Thiorhodovibrio frisius: one gene and its partner. The protein of the gene in region 1 binds, or shares a complex with, the protein of each later gene. Links are inferred from orthologs where the notes say so. Each region holds a gene or a part of one and is shown on either strand. Other genes may lie near its edges.

Region 1 (7,694 bases):
CAACGCCATCATGGGTGAACGCGCGGGCCTCGGCAAAACCGGGGAAACCTATCTGGTCGGGGAAGATGGGCTGATGCGCTCCGATGCCTTTATCGATGCCGACGGTCGCAGCGTCGATGCCTCCTTCCGTCATCCGGAGCAGGGACAGGTCGATACAGAAGCGACGCGCGAGGCTTTCGGCGGTCAGGCCGACACCCGCGTCATAAAGGGCTATGACGGCCACCCGGTGCTGTCCGCCTATGCCCCGCTGAATGTGGCCGGACTGCATTGGGCCATTCTCGCCGAGATTGACGTGGCCGAAGCCTTCAGCCCGCAATTGGCCGGCGAGGACTTTTACCGCAAATACATCGACCAGTACGGCTACTACGACCTGCTGTTGGTCAATCCCGATGGTTACGTCTTCTACACCGTGGCCAAAGAGCCGGATTACGAGACCAACCTGAGCGACGGGCCTTATGCCCGCAGCAACCTCGGCGAGTTGTTCGGCCAAGTCTTGCAAAGCGGGGAATACGGCTTTGCTGACTATGCCCCTTATGCGCCTAGCAACGACCAGCCCGCAGGCTTTATTGCACAGCCGATCGTATACGATGGCCAGACCGAGCTGGTGGTGGCCCTGCAACTGCCGCTGGAGCCGATCAACCGCATCATGGCCATTCGCGACGGCATGGGTGAGACCGGCGAGTCCTATCTGGTCGGCCCCGATCATCGCATGCGCTCGGACTCTTTCCTCGACCCCAAGGGCCGCAGCGTCGCCGCCTCTTTTGCCGGAACGGTCGATAAAAACGGCGTGCTGACCCAAGCGACCAAGGAAGCGCTGGCGGGCAAGAGCGGGACGCAAGTGATCGCCGATTACAACAACAATCCGGTCCTCTCAGCCTATGCCCCGCTCGAGGTGGAAGGGACACGCTGGGCGCTGGTGGCGGAGATCGACGAGACCGAGGCCATGGCCGCAGTCAATCGCCAGATCAAGGTGGTCGCCCTGGTGCTCGGCGCCGCCCTGCTGGCGATTCTGGCAGTGGCCCTGCGCATCACCCGCGGCATCACCCGCCCGCTCGGCGGCGAGCCGGAGGAGATGCTCGAGCTCAGTGAGGGCATCGCCAATGGCGATCTGTCCATGACCTTGGATGACCCGGATCGGCACACCGGCGTCTATGCCGCGATGGGGCGCATGGCGCACCGCTTGCGCGACATGGTTGAGCACATCCGCCAAACCAGTCAGGAGCTCTCCTCAGCGGCGGAACAGACCTCCGCCATCACCGAGCAAACCAGCCGCAGTGTCGACACCCAACAGAATCGCATCGATGAGCTGGCCACGGCCGTGAATGAAATGGCCGCCACGGTGGAGGAAGTCGCGCGCAACGCCGCCGGTGCGGCCGAGGCTGCGCGCGAGGCGGATAACGCCAACCACCAAGGCAGCGAGGTGGTGCAGCGCAGTATTTCCGCCATCGAAGAGCTGGCCGGTCATGTGCGCCAGGCCGCCACCGTGATGGCAGATGTCGAGTCGAGCAGCGCTGAGATCGGATCGGTGCTGGAGGTGATTCGCTCAATCGCCGATCAGACCAATCTGCTGGCGCTGAATGCCGCAATTGAAGCTGCTCGCGCCGGCGAGCAGGGCCGCGGCTTCGCCGTCGTGGCCGATGAGGTGCGCACCCTGGCCGCCCGCACCAGCGATTCCACCACCAACATCGAGCACATGATTCACCAACTGCAAGACTCGACCCGGCGGGTCGTCGCCACGATGCAGAGCGGCAACGAGGCTTCCACCAAAGCCGTGGCGCATGCCGGCGAAGCGGGCAACGCGCTGCACAACATCGGCACCGCCACCTCGCGCATCAGCGAGATGAACATGCAAACTGCCAGCGCCGCAGAAGAGCAATCTGCGGTTGCCGAGGAGATCAACCGCAACATCACCGGAATTAGCGACGAGACCCATCAAACCGCCAATGGCGCACGCCAGACGGCCGAGGCCAGTGGGCAACTCGCCGAGATGGCAGCGCGGCTGAGCGAGCTGGTGGCCTTTTTCAAGACCTGACTTAGGCCCCATATCCAAACAATCGGGCCTTGCTTGATTCTATCCAGCGCGTTAGCCTGGAATTTGGCGAGAGACTGCGCCACCAGGCCAGTTTACTTGTGCACGGCAGTTATTTTCCTGCAGAATTGCCGCAGAATTTCCTGCTGTTACCCTAACCCAGCAGATCCATTCTCCGGGGTGGCCGGGGCTATGACACTTAGGGTGGCGCGGGTCTGATTGTGTCGGCCAATCGACCTTTTTTGGACACATTCCTTGCGAGTGACACAGAATGAAGATATTTTCGCTTCAAACACTCGTCCTTGGTCTTGTCATCGCCGCTGCTCAGGTGTCTGCGGCTGGTTTCGATTGCGCCAAGGCCCAGAGCTGGGTCGAGAAGACCATCTGCGCCGATCCGGCACTCTCAAGGCTCGATGATGCTTTAACCCGCAGCTATCGGGCTGCCTTGCGCAAGACCAGCAAGGCCGCAGCACTTCGCGCTAGCCAGCGTGACTGGCTGAGCAACCAGCGCGACACTTGCTCCACCAGCGACTGTCTGATTAGCCTTTACCGCACGAGACTTGAGCAACTCGAGCAGGTTACCACTGACGACCAGGTGGACGCTGGCATCAGCGGTCAATACAGCCGGCGGGTGGACGGCCAGCCAGACCAGAACTCTGCCGATATCCGCATCCGCTCACTTGGCGACGGAACAGTTCAGGTCGATGGCAACGCAGTCCTGGCACTACAGACAGGCGCGGGCCTGAACGCCCGCACCGGCTCTTTCGAGGGAACCGCCACCTTGGATGGCAAGCTGATTGACTTCGCCGAAGGCGGTGCCTATGGCTGCCGCCTGATGATCAGGCTGGCGCAAAACGCCATCTCCGTGAGCGATGACAATGGCCAATGCGGTGGCTTGAACGTCACCTTCAATGGACACTACCGCAAGGTACCCGACTGATTGAAGCGCCTCATGGAAACAGATATCCGCTCAGCCTGATTTCCACCGCGCAGCTGACAGCGCGTCTTGCTCGCGAGTTTGGACCCAGCGGGGGCCTGCTGGCGTGAGTTCGCGTTTCCAGAACGGAGCTTGGGTTTTGAGGGCGTCGATGAGGAATTCGCAGGCACGGAAGGCGTCGCTGCGGTGGGTACTGGCGGTCACCACCAGCACAATGGCATCGGTAGGATGCAGTGCACCGACCCGGTGAATAATGCGCCCGCCCGCGAGCGACCAGCGGGCGCGGGCCTCCTCAAGCAGTTGATGTAGCACCTTTTCGGTCATGCCGGGGTAGTGTTCCAGAACCATTTCGTGCACCGCCTGCCCATGGTTCAAATCCCTTAAAATGCCGACAAAGCTGACCATTGCGCCGATGCCCGGCAGGGCCTCGCGCAAAGCGCGCTGCTCCTGCTCGGGATCGAATGTCTGAAGCTGTACCCGCACGTCGAACATCATGATGCATCCTCGGCTCAGAGAATTGACGGGGTTGCCGCTACCCCTGAGAGATTGGCCCTGAGAGATTGGCCCTGAGAGATTGGGAGTAATTTGCGCCGCTGAACCCACGCCAGCCACCTGCGGTCAAAAATAATCGCTTCGCGGGCTCGTGAGAAGGGGTGGCCACCCTCATTGTGGAAAACTGGGATAGACCTATCGCAAACTGATGGTTTTCGGTTATGGGTCTGGTGACGGCCACGGGGTCTCGGCGGCCATTGATTGGATCAGGGACGCCGCCGGGAAGCCTACAGGGAAGTATTCACGGCGTCCCCCGTGGCCGTCACCCGGCCCAGAACGAGCCGAAATCTCAAAGGGTTTCGGTGTAACTGCTGATCGATCCACGGAGGTTCCATCGATGTCGATTTTCGAGCGTTACCGAGCCAGGTATGAGTCCTCGCGCGAAGAGGAGATGACGCTGAATGAGTATCTGGATCTGTGCAAGCGCGATCCGCTGACCTATGCCGGCGCGCCCGAGCGGCTGCTGAACGCCATCGGTGAGCCCGAATTGGTCGACACCCATGATGATCCGCGCCTGAGCCGGATTTTTCAGAACAAAGTGATTCGCCGCTACCCGGCATTCCGCGATTTCTTCGGCATGGAAGAGTCCATCGAGCAGCTGGTGTCTTATCTTAAGCACGCGGCTCAGGGGCTTGAGGAGCGCAAGCAGATTCTCTATCTGCTCGGCCCCGTTGGCGGCGGCAAGTCGTCGCTCGCCGAGAAACTCAAAGAACTGATGGAGCAGGTGCCTTTTTATGCCATCAAAGGCTCGCCGGTATTTGAGTCCCCCCTCAGCCTGTTCTCACCACAGGAAGACGGCCCAATTCTCGAGGAAGACTACGGCATCCCGATCCGCTATCTACGCACCATCATGTCGCCCTGGGCGGTAAAGCGCTTGCAGGAATACAACGGCGACATTACCCAGTTCAAGGTCGTTAAGCTCTATCCGTCCATTCTCGAACAGGTGGCAATCGCCAAGACCGAGCCCGGCGATGAAAACAATCAGGATATTTCCTCCCTGGTCGGCAAGGTGGATATTCGCAAGCTCGAACATTTCGCCCAGCACGATGCCGATGCCTATGCCTACTCGGGCGCCCTGTGCCGAGCCAATCAGGGATTGATGGAATTCGTCGAGATGTTCAAAGCGCCGATCAAAGTACTGCACCCGCTGCTGACGGCGACACAAGAAGGCAATTACAACCCGACCGAGGGTCTCTCCGCCCTACCCTTCCAGGGGATTATTCTCGCCCACAGCAATGAGTCGGAATGGCAAAGCTTCCGCAACAACAAAAACAACGAGGCGTTCCTTGATCGCGTTTATATCGTGAAAGTGCCCTATTGCCTGCGGGTGACCGAGGAAAAGCAGATTTACCAGAAGCTGCTATACAACAGCTCGCTCAATCATGCTCCTTGCGCGCCGGGAACGCTTGAGATGATGTCACAGTTCTCGGTGTTGACGCGCATGAAAGAGCCCGAGAACTCGAGCATTTTCTCCAAAATGCGGGTTTACGACGGCGAGAATCTAAAAGACACCGACCCCAAGGCCAAATCGGTGCAAGAATACCGCGACTATGCCGGCGTCGATGAAGGCATGTCGGGCATTTCCACCCGCTTTGCCTTTAAAATTCTCTCGCAAGTTTTTAACTTCGACCATAGCGAAGTCGCAGCCAATCCGGTGCATTTGCTCTACGTGTTAGAGCGCCAGGTCATTCGCGAGCATTTGCCCCCCGAGGTGCAGGATCGTTATCTCGGCTTTTTGAAGCAATATCTGGCGCCACGCTATGCAGAGTTCATCGGCAAGGAACTTCAAACCGCCTATCTTGAATCCTATGCCGAGTATGGTCAGAACATCTTCGACCGCTATGTCACCTATGCCGATTTCTGGATTCAGGATCAGGAATATCGTGATCCTGACACCGGCGAGATGATGAATCGCGGCGCGCTCAATGAGGAACTCGAAAAAATCGAAAAACCGGCAGGTATCTCCAATCCCAAAGATTTCCGCAACGAGATTGTGAACTTCGTGCTGCGCGCGCGCGCCAATAACAAGGGCTCCAACCCGCGCTGGACCAGCTACGAAAAGCTGCGAGTGGTGATTGAGAAGAAAATGTTCTCCAACACCGAGGAGTTGCTGCCAGTGATTTCCTTTAATACCAAGGCATCAGCCGACGAGAAGAAGAAGCACGAGCAATTCGTCGACCGCATGGTGGAAAAAGGCTACACACCCAAGCAGGTACGGCTCCTGTCCGAATGGTATCTGCGCGTACGCAAGGCCCAATAACCCGACTGACCCCTGTCATTAGCGCATGTCGCATTTTATCGACCGCCGCAACTCCTCGAAAAACAAAAGCGCTGTCAATCGCCAGCGCTTTCTCAAGCGATATAAAGCACAGCTCAAGCGTGCCGTCTCTGATGCGGTGAACCGGCGCAGCATCACCGACATGGACGCCGGCGAGAAGGTGGGCATACCATCCAAAGACCTGTCCGAGCCGGTGTTTCATCACGGCCCCGGCGGACAGCGTGAGCAGATTCATCCGGGAAACAAGGAATTTGCCGCTGGCGACCGGGTACCGCGCCCAGAAGGCGGCGAGGGTGGTCGGGGACAAGGACGCGCCAGCCGCGACGGGAGCGGTGAGGATGATTTTGTCTTTGAACTCTCGCGTGAGGAGTTCATGGACCTGTTGTTTGATGACCTGGAATTACCCAATCTGGTGCGCAATCAACTGCTGGGCACCACCGAATTCAAAACCATCCGCGCCGGCTATACCACCAGCGGAGCGCCCAGCAACATCGACGTGGTGCGCTCGCTCAAAGGCGCCATCGCCCGGCGCACGGCCCTTGGCGCCCCCCATCGCGGGCGCATCCGCGAGCTGGAGCAAGAACTCGAAGCTCTACTTGCCGCTGGCGCGCCCGAGACTGCCCCCGAAGTATCAGCCCTGCGCGAGGAGATCGCGCGGCTGAAAACCCGCATCAAAGCCCTACCCTTTATCGACACCTTTGACCTGCGCTATCAGTCCTTCACCCGCGAGCCGAAGCCGAGCAGCAAGGCGGTGATGCTGTGCATCATGGATGTATCGGGCTCAATGGACCAGATGCGCAAGAATCTCGCCAAGCGGTTTTTCATCCTGCTGTATCTTTTCTTGCAACGCAATTACGACAAAATCGAGGTCGTCTTTATTCGCCACCATACGGTTGCGCAGGAGGTGGACGAGCAGGAATTCTTCTATTCGCGCGAAACCGGCGGCACAGTGGTCAGCAGCGCGCTCAGCCTGGCGCATGAGGTCATTAAAGAGCGCTATGATTCCAGCCAGTGGAACATCTATGCTGCCCAGGCATCAGACGGCGATAACTGGGACTCCGACTCGAGCATCTGTCGCGACTTGATGATCGACCAAATCATGCCACTGATGCGCTATTTTGCCTATGTTGAAATCACACCACGTCAACATCAAAGTCTGTGGTACGCCTACGAAGATGTAAAAGCGGCCCACCCGCATTTCGCGATGGAAGAAATCGGCGGTGCCGAACATATTTTTCCGGTTTTCCGCGAGTTGTTCAAAAAGCAGGAGGCATGAGCCATGGACGTGGAAGAACCAGTGATTGCCCCCACAAATACCAAGGCTAAGAACAAGAAGCCTCAGAACGGCAAAGCCGAAGCCTCCGCAACCGAGGATCGCTTCATCTCGACCTCATCGGAATGGAGTTTCCCCCTACTCGAACGCTTCGACCGCGAGATTGGCAAGATCGCGCGCGATGAGTTTGGTTTGGATACCTACGCCAATCAAATCGAGGTGATTTCTTCCGAGCAGATGATCGATGCCTATTCGTCGGTCGGGCTGCCGATTAATTACAACCATTGGTCCTTCGGCAAGCAGTTTGTCGCCACCGAGCAGACTTACCGGCGCGGTCAGATGGGGCTGGCCTATGAGATCGTGATCAACTCCGATCCCTGCATCGCCTATCTGATGGAAGAAAACACCCTGCCGATGCAGGCACTGGTTATTGCCCATGCCTGCTATGGCCACAATAGCTTTTTTAAGGGCAATTATCTGTTTCGCACCTGGACCAATGCCGATGCCATTATCGATTATCTGGTCTTTGCCCGGTCTTATATCGCAGAATGCGAAGAACGCCATGGTCAGGAAGAAGTCGAGTTGTTACTCGACTCCTGCCACGCACTGATGAACTATGGGGTCG
Region 2 (7,921 bases), 1.6 Mb from region 1 along the record:
ACAATGCAATGGCTTGGGCAGAGTGGCCGCCGCTTGGGCGGGCACAGGGCTGAAGCGACCTCCATCTGTTGCAGGTTGCGGAGCCGGGAGCGACGGCGTCGAGAGCTCCCTGTCAGGGCAATGGCGTGATGGGCTCGGCAAAAAACTGAAGTCTGTCCAAACAATATAGCAGCTCGCGGAAGAACAGAGGTCTATAGATTGATCGATCTCATTGCCAATTTCGGGCCGGAAGTGGTCGGGAGATACGCTGATGCTTGTCGCTGATGACTGGGTGTGGCCCAATAGCCGTCTGATGGGCTTGGCGGCGGATTGGGCTAGAGACCATCATTGAGAAAAAGACTCGCGGGCTGGTCGGCAGGAGCCGTCAGTTTCTCTTCGCCTAAGACTGAATTGCTGGTCCTTAACGGAACGAAACTGGCGATTGGAAAGCCTACGGGAGCGGAGTCGCGCGTTAAAGAGCTCATTCCCTTGTTTCTGGGTCAAGAAGTCTGAATCTCTCTGGATCATAAGGGTAAACTAAGTTGCTTGCAGCCAGCCGAATGTTCGCCAAAAAACGGCTGCGCTTCAACGCTTAACCGTGCCGACGTCACGACCTCCCTGATCTTACCCGATCTTATCCGATCTTACCCGATCTTACCCGATCTTACCCGATCTTATAGGAATCGCCATGTCTGCCACCCCCATGCAATACCTTGACAAGGCTATGACGCAGTTGCACGACTTAGGACTGCTGCCCGAGGAACGTGACGAGCGCGCGCCCATCATCACCCTGCTCAACCAGATCTCCGAGCTTGACGAGGGTCGCGTCGCCGCCATCGCCCGCACCCTGAGCCAGTCCTCGCTGTTCAACGACGTGGTGCGCGAGCAGGTGCAGGCCATGGAGATTGGCCAGCGCTACGAGGAGATCACCAAGGCCTTCAACAGCATTCGCGACGATGCTAAATCGATGGTCGATCAGGTCGAAGACGGCAAGATCGACACCTTCGAGCGTATGAGCAATGCCTGGATGAAGGTTACTCGCGGCGACATCGCTAGTCGCTTCGACAAAATCAAGGACACATACCTGGATGTTACCGCTTCGACCAGCGACCAGATCCAGCGCGAGCACAAGATCCTAGAAGCCTATCAGGACTTCCGTGGCGCCTTGAAGGAATCTGAGGTGCTGGCGCTTGAGGTGCTCAAGACTGCGGAGTCTCGGCTCGATGCGGCCAAGGCCGAGGTGAAGACGTCCATGGCAGCGATTGAGGGCTTTCAGGGCGAGGAGCCCGCGGAGCGTGCCAAGCTCGAACTGGCGCGCGATGAAAAAGTCCGCGCCCTGCAAGACGAAGAGAAGCGTTACCAGATCGCCAAAGACCTGTCGGACAATCTGACCATCGCCTATAACACTTCCGAGGTGGTCATGGCTCGCCTAGTGCAGACGACCAACGCCAAGGAGCGGGTCTATGCCCAGGCTGTGAGCTTCTTCAGCACCAATGAGGTGGTCCTCACCGCGCTGACCGCCTCCTTCACTGGGATGTTCGGGCTGCACGAAGGGACTCGCACCGTCGAGGCGATGAAAGAAGGCGTCAGCCAGTCGCTTGAGGTGCTCGCCGACATTGGCGGCAAAGTGCAGGAGGCGGCCGTCAAGGCCGGTTATGGGCCCACGGTGCGCGCCGACGCTGTCAAGAAGCTGGTCGACTCAGTGGTCGACTGGCAGACCCGCTCGCACGAGATCATTGAGGAGATGCGCGCGCAGAGCACCGCCAATGCCACCGAAATTCGCAACGCGGTCGAAGACGGCAAACGCAAGCTCGCCCGGCTGGCCGAGCAAGGTAAGGGCCTGGCGCCCCTCACCCGATGAGCGCCCAGACCAGCTCGGCGGTCGCTGCGCCGCTCGACGACCTGATGCTGGCCATGGACGTGGTCGACACCCTGCGCAGGCGCGAGCGTCTGGTCAAGCGCGAGCTCGACGGCGCTGGGCGCGAGCAGGATCTCAAGGACCGGTTGCACAAGATCTATCACGCCCAGGGTATTGAGGTTTCGGATCAGATTCTCGAGGAGGGCGTCGCGGCCCTGAAGGAAGACCGTTTCGTCTACAAGCCGCCCGTGCGCAGCCTTGCCGTTACGTTCGCGTGGGTCTATGTCAGTCGCGGGCGCTGGGGGAAATGGCTCCTTGGTGGTCTAACCGCCGTGATCGCTGCTTGGGCGCTCAACTACGTTATCTTTGTGGCACCGGATGCGGCCCTGCCGCACCAGCTCGCCGAAGTTCATGCCGAGACTATTGCAATCGCCCAGTCAGGCGAAGCGCGCGCCCGAGCGGAACAACTGCTTGAAACCGGCCAGGCCGCCGCTCGGAGCGGCGACACTGACGCTGCCCGCCAGGCACTGGCCGCTCTTGACGCCATGCAGAGCATCCTGCGTCAGGAATACAGCTTGCGGATCCTCAACCGACCGGGCGAGCAAACTGGTGTCTGGCGTATTCCGGACATCAACACCCAGGCGCGCAACTACTACATCATCGTCGAAGCGGTCGACCTGAGCGGCGGGGTGCTCCGGGTCCCCATCACCAACGAAGAAACCGGCAAGACGGAAATGGTGACCGCCTGGGGGCTGCGCGTGGACAAGCCGGTCTTCGATGCAGTCGCCCGCGACAAGCAGGATGACGGCATTATCGAGCACAACAGCTTCGGCCAGAAAGCGCGCGGCGCGCTGACGCCCAGCTACGAGATGCGCACCACCGGCGGCGCCATTACCCAGTGGTAAGGACTTGGTGAGAACCTGGTAAGGAGACGAAGATGATCTCTGGGCGACAAACCCTGGCCTCCATCGACCAGGCCATGGCTGCGGAGCGCACCCGGCTTGCCGAGCTTGAGCAGCGCATCCAGGCCGCCAACACTCAAGGGTTGCAGCTCCAGCAAGCCGATGCCGAGGACTATCGCGCGCTGGCGCGGACTCGCATCGACTTGCTGACCGGCGATGACTTGCTCCGTCATATCGACCAGGCGGAGCAGCAAGTCATGGCGCTTTTGCAGGCGCGCGAGCAGGCTCTGCAAGGCCTCGACGAGCGCATGGCAGCCGCCGAGGACGAACGTGCGCGCTTGGAGTCCGAACGCATGGACCAGGCTGACGAGGTGGAGCGCGCAGCCGAGGTCGTCGATGCTGCCGAGGCCAGCACCCAGGCCCGACTCGATGCCGACCCTGACTATCGGCGTCAGCGCGAGCAGGCTAACGAAGCCGAGCGCACCGCCCTGCACGCCGAGGAAAAGGCTGTCCAGAGCGCGCAGGAAATGGAGGAGAAGGGCGCTTCTTATCGAGCGGATCCGATGTTCATGTATCTTTGGCGTCGCCACTACGGCACCTCGGCCTACAAGGCCAATCCCCTCGCACGCTGGCTCGATGGCAAGGTCGCGCGGCTTATTGGGTTTGCCGATGCCCGCGCTAATTTTGCTCGGCTGAATGAAATCCCCGAGCGCTTGGGCGAGCATGCCGAAGCGCTCAAGGCAGCGGCTGACGCCGTCATTGATGCGCTAATAAGCCTGGACACTGCCGCAGGCGAGGCCGACGGCATTCCAGCACTGCAAGCCGAGCTCGAGAAGGCACAGCTGGCATTGAGTGCAATTGACGCTCGCATCGAAGCCGCCGAGGCGAGGCAACAGGAGCTTGGCTCGGAAAAAGCCCGCTTCGCTAGCGGCGATGATCCGCACACCAAGCAGGCGCTAGACGTTCTTGCAGCCGAGCTGCAGCGTGACGACCTGATGGCACTGCGGCGAGAAGCCTTGAAAACGCCCTTCCCGGACGACGACCTCATTGTCGAGCGCTTGCTCGAGCGCGATGACCAGCGCCGTTTGCTCGAGGTCTCGCTCAAGAGCCTGGGCGAAACTCTCGTCCAGCAGCGCAAGCGCTCGAGCGAGCTTGAAGCCCTGCGGCTGGACGTCAAACGCAGTGGCTATGATCGCCCCGGCTCGACTTTCAAGGACGGCGCCCTGATCACACTCATGCTCGGCAATTTTCTCAATGGCATGCTTGACCGCCACGGACTCTGGCGCGTGCTCCAGGAACAGCAACGCTATCGCCCGCCGCGCAGCGATCCGAGCTTCGGCTCCGGAAGCTTCGGTCGCGGTAGCGTCTGGGCCGGCGGCATGGGCGATCTTGGCAATCTGGGCGGCGTGCTCTCTGGGAAGCCTGGCCGGACTTCAAGCAGAAGGCGCAGCGGGGCAGGACGCCCGAGCGGAGGTGGCCGAGGCGGTGGCTTTCGCACCGGGGGTGGGTTCTAAGCAATAAAATGGTGCAGATTCGATTTCTTTACCATCAAGGCCGTGATTGCGCACGCGAGAACCCTGGGGGCTCGAGACCCTTGCCGCAGGTGGCGGGACCGAGCATCCCAAGTTAACCACCGGTTACTGGAGGAAAAAAAGCCACTTCATCACCAGGCTTGATGATGGCATCAGCGCTGGCGATGGATTGATTGACGGCGGCAAGCACTGATTGAGAGAGGGCAAGCGCATCGGACCAAGGCTGGCCGCGCATGGCGAGTTGGGCGCGCAGTTCTGCGGTTGTGATGGGGGCTTCGAGCGGATAGTCCTCGCCCTCGCAGTCCAGTGCCTCGCGCAGGCTGGCGAAATAGAGCAGGCGGATCATCTCAGCAGCTCGCTAAAGGGCAGGAAGTCGACCATATCCCCGCGACTGATTCGGGTGCGCTCGGGGATGACCACCAGGCCATCAGCCCAGGTGAGCGAGGTGATGGCGGCTGAGGATCGGCTGGGGAAGACTTGAACCCGGGGCTGGCCGTCGTCGCCTGGAACCAGCCGGGCGCGCTGGTACTCTCGGCGCTTGTCTGGCTTTTTGGTCTCGAAATCGGCGCTGACGCGCCGGGGGTGGGGCAATAGGTCGCTGCTCATGCCCCGGAGCTTTCCCTGGAGTTTCAGGATCAGCGGTCGGGCAAAGAGCACGAAGGTGACGAAGAGCGACACCGGATTGCCGGGGCTGCCGAGGAAGGCGGCCTGGCCGATGTGCCCGACCGCAATGGGCTTGCCGGGGCGCATCGCCACTCGGGCCACATCTAGCTTGCCGAGCTGCTCGACCGCCGGGCGGACATGGTCTTCCTCGCCGACCGAGACGCCGCCGCTGGCGATGACCAGATCGGCTTGGTCGGCGGCCTCGCGCAATGCCTTCAGGGTCGGCTCAAAGCGATCCGGGATCATCCCCCGGTCAATGACCTCGCAGCCTAGGGCGCGTAGCAAGCCGGCGAGCATGAAGCGGTTGGAGTTATAAATCTGTCCGGGTTGCAGGGGCTGGCCCGGCATGACCAGTTCATCGCCACTGCTCAGAATGGCAACGCGCAGGCGCCGATAGACTTGGAGCTCTGCCGCGCCGAGCGAAGCCGCGAGCGCCAGATGCTGGGGGTCGAGTTTGGTACCCGGGTCTAAAATGTGATCACCTGCGCGGATGTCCTCGCCGCGCTGGCGGATGTTGGCACCTGGTTTGATGCGCGCGAGATCCTCGGGCGCGATGTACAGCTTATCCTTATCTTGGCTACAGATTTCCTGCACCACCACGGTGTCTGCGCCCTCTGGTACCGGTGCGCCAGTGAAGATGCGCGCGGCTGTGCCGGGGGCGAGGGGGCCGGGATGGCTGCCCGCCGGGATACGCTGGCTGACGGGCCATTCGGGCGGGTCGCGGCGCAGATCGGCATGGCGCAGCGCATAGCCGTCCATGGCGCTGTGGTCCCAGTTGGGCTGATCAATCGAGCTGACGACAGGTTTGGCCAGAATGCGCCCGAGGGCCTGATCCAGCGGCAGGTGTTCCAGCTCTAGCGGCGGATGCTCAATGGCGAGAATGCGCGCGATGGCCTCTTCAACTGTCAGTGTCGTGTTGCTGGCTGAGTCGCAGGTGTTGGAGTCGGTGGCGGTGGTCATGGTCGCAAATACTCGGCAGTCAGCGCTTAGCGCTCGCTGAAACGTTCAATCAGCTGCGCGAAGTTGCACGGCTGGGTACGCCGGTCGAGTTGCGGGCCAAGAATGCCATCCCAGGCGGTGCGGCAGGCGCCGGTGGAGCCGGGCAGGCAGAACAGCAGGGTGGCATTGGCCATGCCGGCCAGGGTGCGCGACTGGATGGTGGAGGCGCCAATTTCGCCAAAGGACAGGGAGCGAAATAGCTCGCCGAAACCTGCGATCTCTTTGTCCAGCAAGGGCATCAGCGCCTCGGGCGTGTTGTCGCGTCCGGTTACGCCGGTGCCGCCGGTGCTGATGACCACCTGTACTTCGGCATCTGCGATCCAGTGGGAGAACACCGCCCGCAGCAGATAGCGGTTGTCGCTACAGATTTCGCGTGCCACCACCTGGTGACCGGCTGCGGTGGCGCGCTCGGCCAGCAGATCGCCGGATGCGTCGTTCTCTGCTGTGCGGCTGTCGGATACCGTCAGGATCGCGAGATTGAGTGGCAGAAAATCAAGATCTGGCGCGTGATGGGACATGGGCTAAACCGCTAAATCTTTGGGAGCAGGATGAGTAGCCAGATTACCACCACAAAGGCGATGCTGGAGAAAACTGCCGCCGAGGCGATGTCCTTGGCGCGGGCGGAGAGTTCGTGACGCTCGAGTCCCACGCGATCGACATTCGCTTCAATTGCGGAGTTGAGCAGTTCGACAGTGGGCACCAGGAGCAGGCTGCCGACCAGCATGGCGCGCTCGACAGGTGTCTCGCCTAGCCACATGCCGAGTGGGACCAGTGGAATCAGCAAGATGACTTCCTGGCGAAAGGCTTCTTCGAGCTCGAAACAAGCCTTGAAGCCTTTCATCGAGTAGCCAAACGCACGCAGGATGCGTTTCAGGCCGTTTTGATTTTGGTAGGCCATGCCGTTTAGCGTGAATGGTGCAGGCGTATGATAGGGTCTGATCGCGGCCCGAAATGGTCGACGCCGTTAAGATCAGGGCCTTTCGTGCGCCTTGCGGTCTGCCTAAATTGCCGTTGCATTGTTGGTTTCACTGTTGTAAGCCAAGTCGAGGTGGCGCGCGGCGCGCACGTCGTCAAGGCGTTTGACCGGTAGCGAGTGCGGTGCGGTGCGCAGCATCTCAGGATTTTGGACCGCTTCTTCGCGAATGGCGATCATGGTCTCTACAAAGGCATCGAGCGCCTCTTTGCTCTCGGTCTCGGTCGGCTCGATCAGCAGGCATTCGGGCACCAGCAGCGGAAAGTAGGTTGTGGGCGCGTGAAAGCCATAGTCGAGCAGCCGTTTGGCGAAGTCCATGGTGGTGATGCCATGGTCCTTGGCCTCGCGCTTTAGCGTGATGATGAACTCATGGCTCGCGCGCCGTTGCGGGTAGGCGGGCTGAAAGCCGGCCGCGCTCAGGCGCTTGAGCAGATAATTGGCGTTCAGTGTGGCGTATTCGCCCACCCGTTGCATGCCTTCGAGGCCGAGTAGACGGGCGTAGATATAGGCGCGCAGCAAAATGCCGATGTTGCCGCCGAAAGCGGTCAGGCGGCCGATAGTCTCGGGGCGACTGTGCTCGTCTTGCCAGACCCATTTTTCGCCCGGACCCTCACCCTCGTGCGCCACCAGCGGAATCGGCAGATAGGGCTCGAGGTGCTTGGCCACACCCACCGGGCCCGCACCTGGTCCGCCGCCACCGTGCGGGGTGGAGAAGGTCTTGTGCAGGTTCATGTGGATGACATCAAAGCCCATGTCGCCCGGGCGGACTTTGCCGAGAATGGCGTTGAGGTTGGCGCCGTCGTAGTAGAGCAGGCCGCCGGCGGCGTGAACCTTCTTGGCGATCACCTGGATGTTGCGGTCGAAGACGCCGACGGTGCTCGGGTTGGTCAGCATGATGCCGGCGGTCTGGGGGCCAAGCGCCTGGCTTAGAGCCTCGACATCCACGTCGCCATCCGGCCCTGTTGGGATCTCGCGCACCTCGAAGCCGGCCATGATGGCCGAGGCGGGGTTGGTG

Evidence for each region.
Region 2: the proteins of Thiofri_RS17300 (region 1) and moaD are in contact, whole or in part, in a crystal structure (PDB 1FMA), measured with the Escherichia coli proteins. The link is inferred for Thiorhodovibrio frisius from one-to-one orthologs.

What each region holds. Positions count from the first base shown.
Region 1 is NZ_CP121471.1:3,784,687-3,792,380, forward strand. The notes cover bases 1,731-4,502. They hold Thiofri_RS17300 (molybdenum cofactor biosynthesis protein MoaE), read right to left. Parts: upstream 3,462-4,502; coding sequence 3,000-3,461; downstream 1,731-2,999. Other genes in these bases: Thiofri_RS17290 (methyl-accepting chemotaxis protein), read left to right, coding at 1,731-2,032; Thiofri_RS17295 (lysozyme inhibitor LprI family protein), read left to right, coding at 2,301-2,969; Thiofri_RS17305 (PrkA family serine protein kinase), read left to right, coding at 3,856-4,502. Also shown: more of Thiofri_RS17290, read left to right, coding at 1-1,730; more of Thiofri_RS17305, read left to right, coding at 4,503-5,778; Thiofri_RS17310 (YeaH/YhbH family protein), read left to right, coding at 5,804-7,072; Thiofri_RS17315 (SpoVR family protein), read left to right, coding at 7,076-7,694. UniProt on the Escherichia coli protein: Converts molybdopterin precursor Z to molybdopterin. This requires the incorporation of two sulfur atoms into precursor Z to generate a dithiolene group. The sulfur is provided by MoaD.
Region 2 is NZ_CP121471.1:2,146,214-2,154,134, forward strand. Bases 2,992-5,990 are described here. They hold moaD (molybdopterin converting factor subunit 1), read right to left. Parts: upstream 4,618-5,990; coding sequence 4,366-4,617; downstream 2,992-4,365. Other genes in these bases: Thiofri_RS10050 (coiled-coil domain-containing protein), read left to right, coding at 2,992-4,253; Thiofri_RS10060 (molybdopterin molybdotransferase MoeA), read right to left, coding at 4,614-5,894; moaB (molybdenum cofactor biosynthesis protein B), read right to left, coding at 5,921-5,990. In the rest of the region: Thiofri_RS10040 (hypothetical protein), read left to right, coding at 668-1,840; Thiofri_RS10045 (DUF6384 family protein), read left to right, coding at 1,837-2,742; more of Thiofri_RS10050, read left to right, coding at 2,775-2,991; more of moaB, read right to left, coding at 5,991-6,451; Thiofri_RS10070 (diacylglycerol kinase), read right to left, coding at 6,463-6,831; aminomethyl-transferring glycine dehydrogenase subunit GcvPB, read right to left, coding at 6,934-7,921. UniProt on the Escherichia coli protein: Involved in sulfur transfer in the conversion of molybdopterin precursor Z to molybdopterin.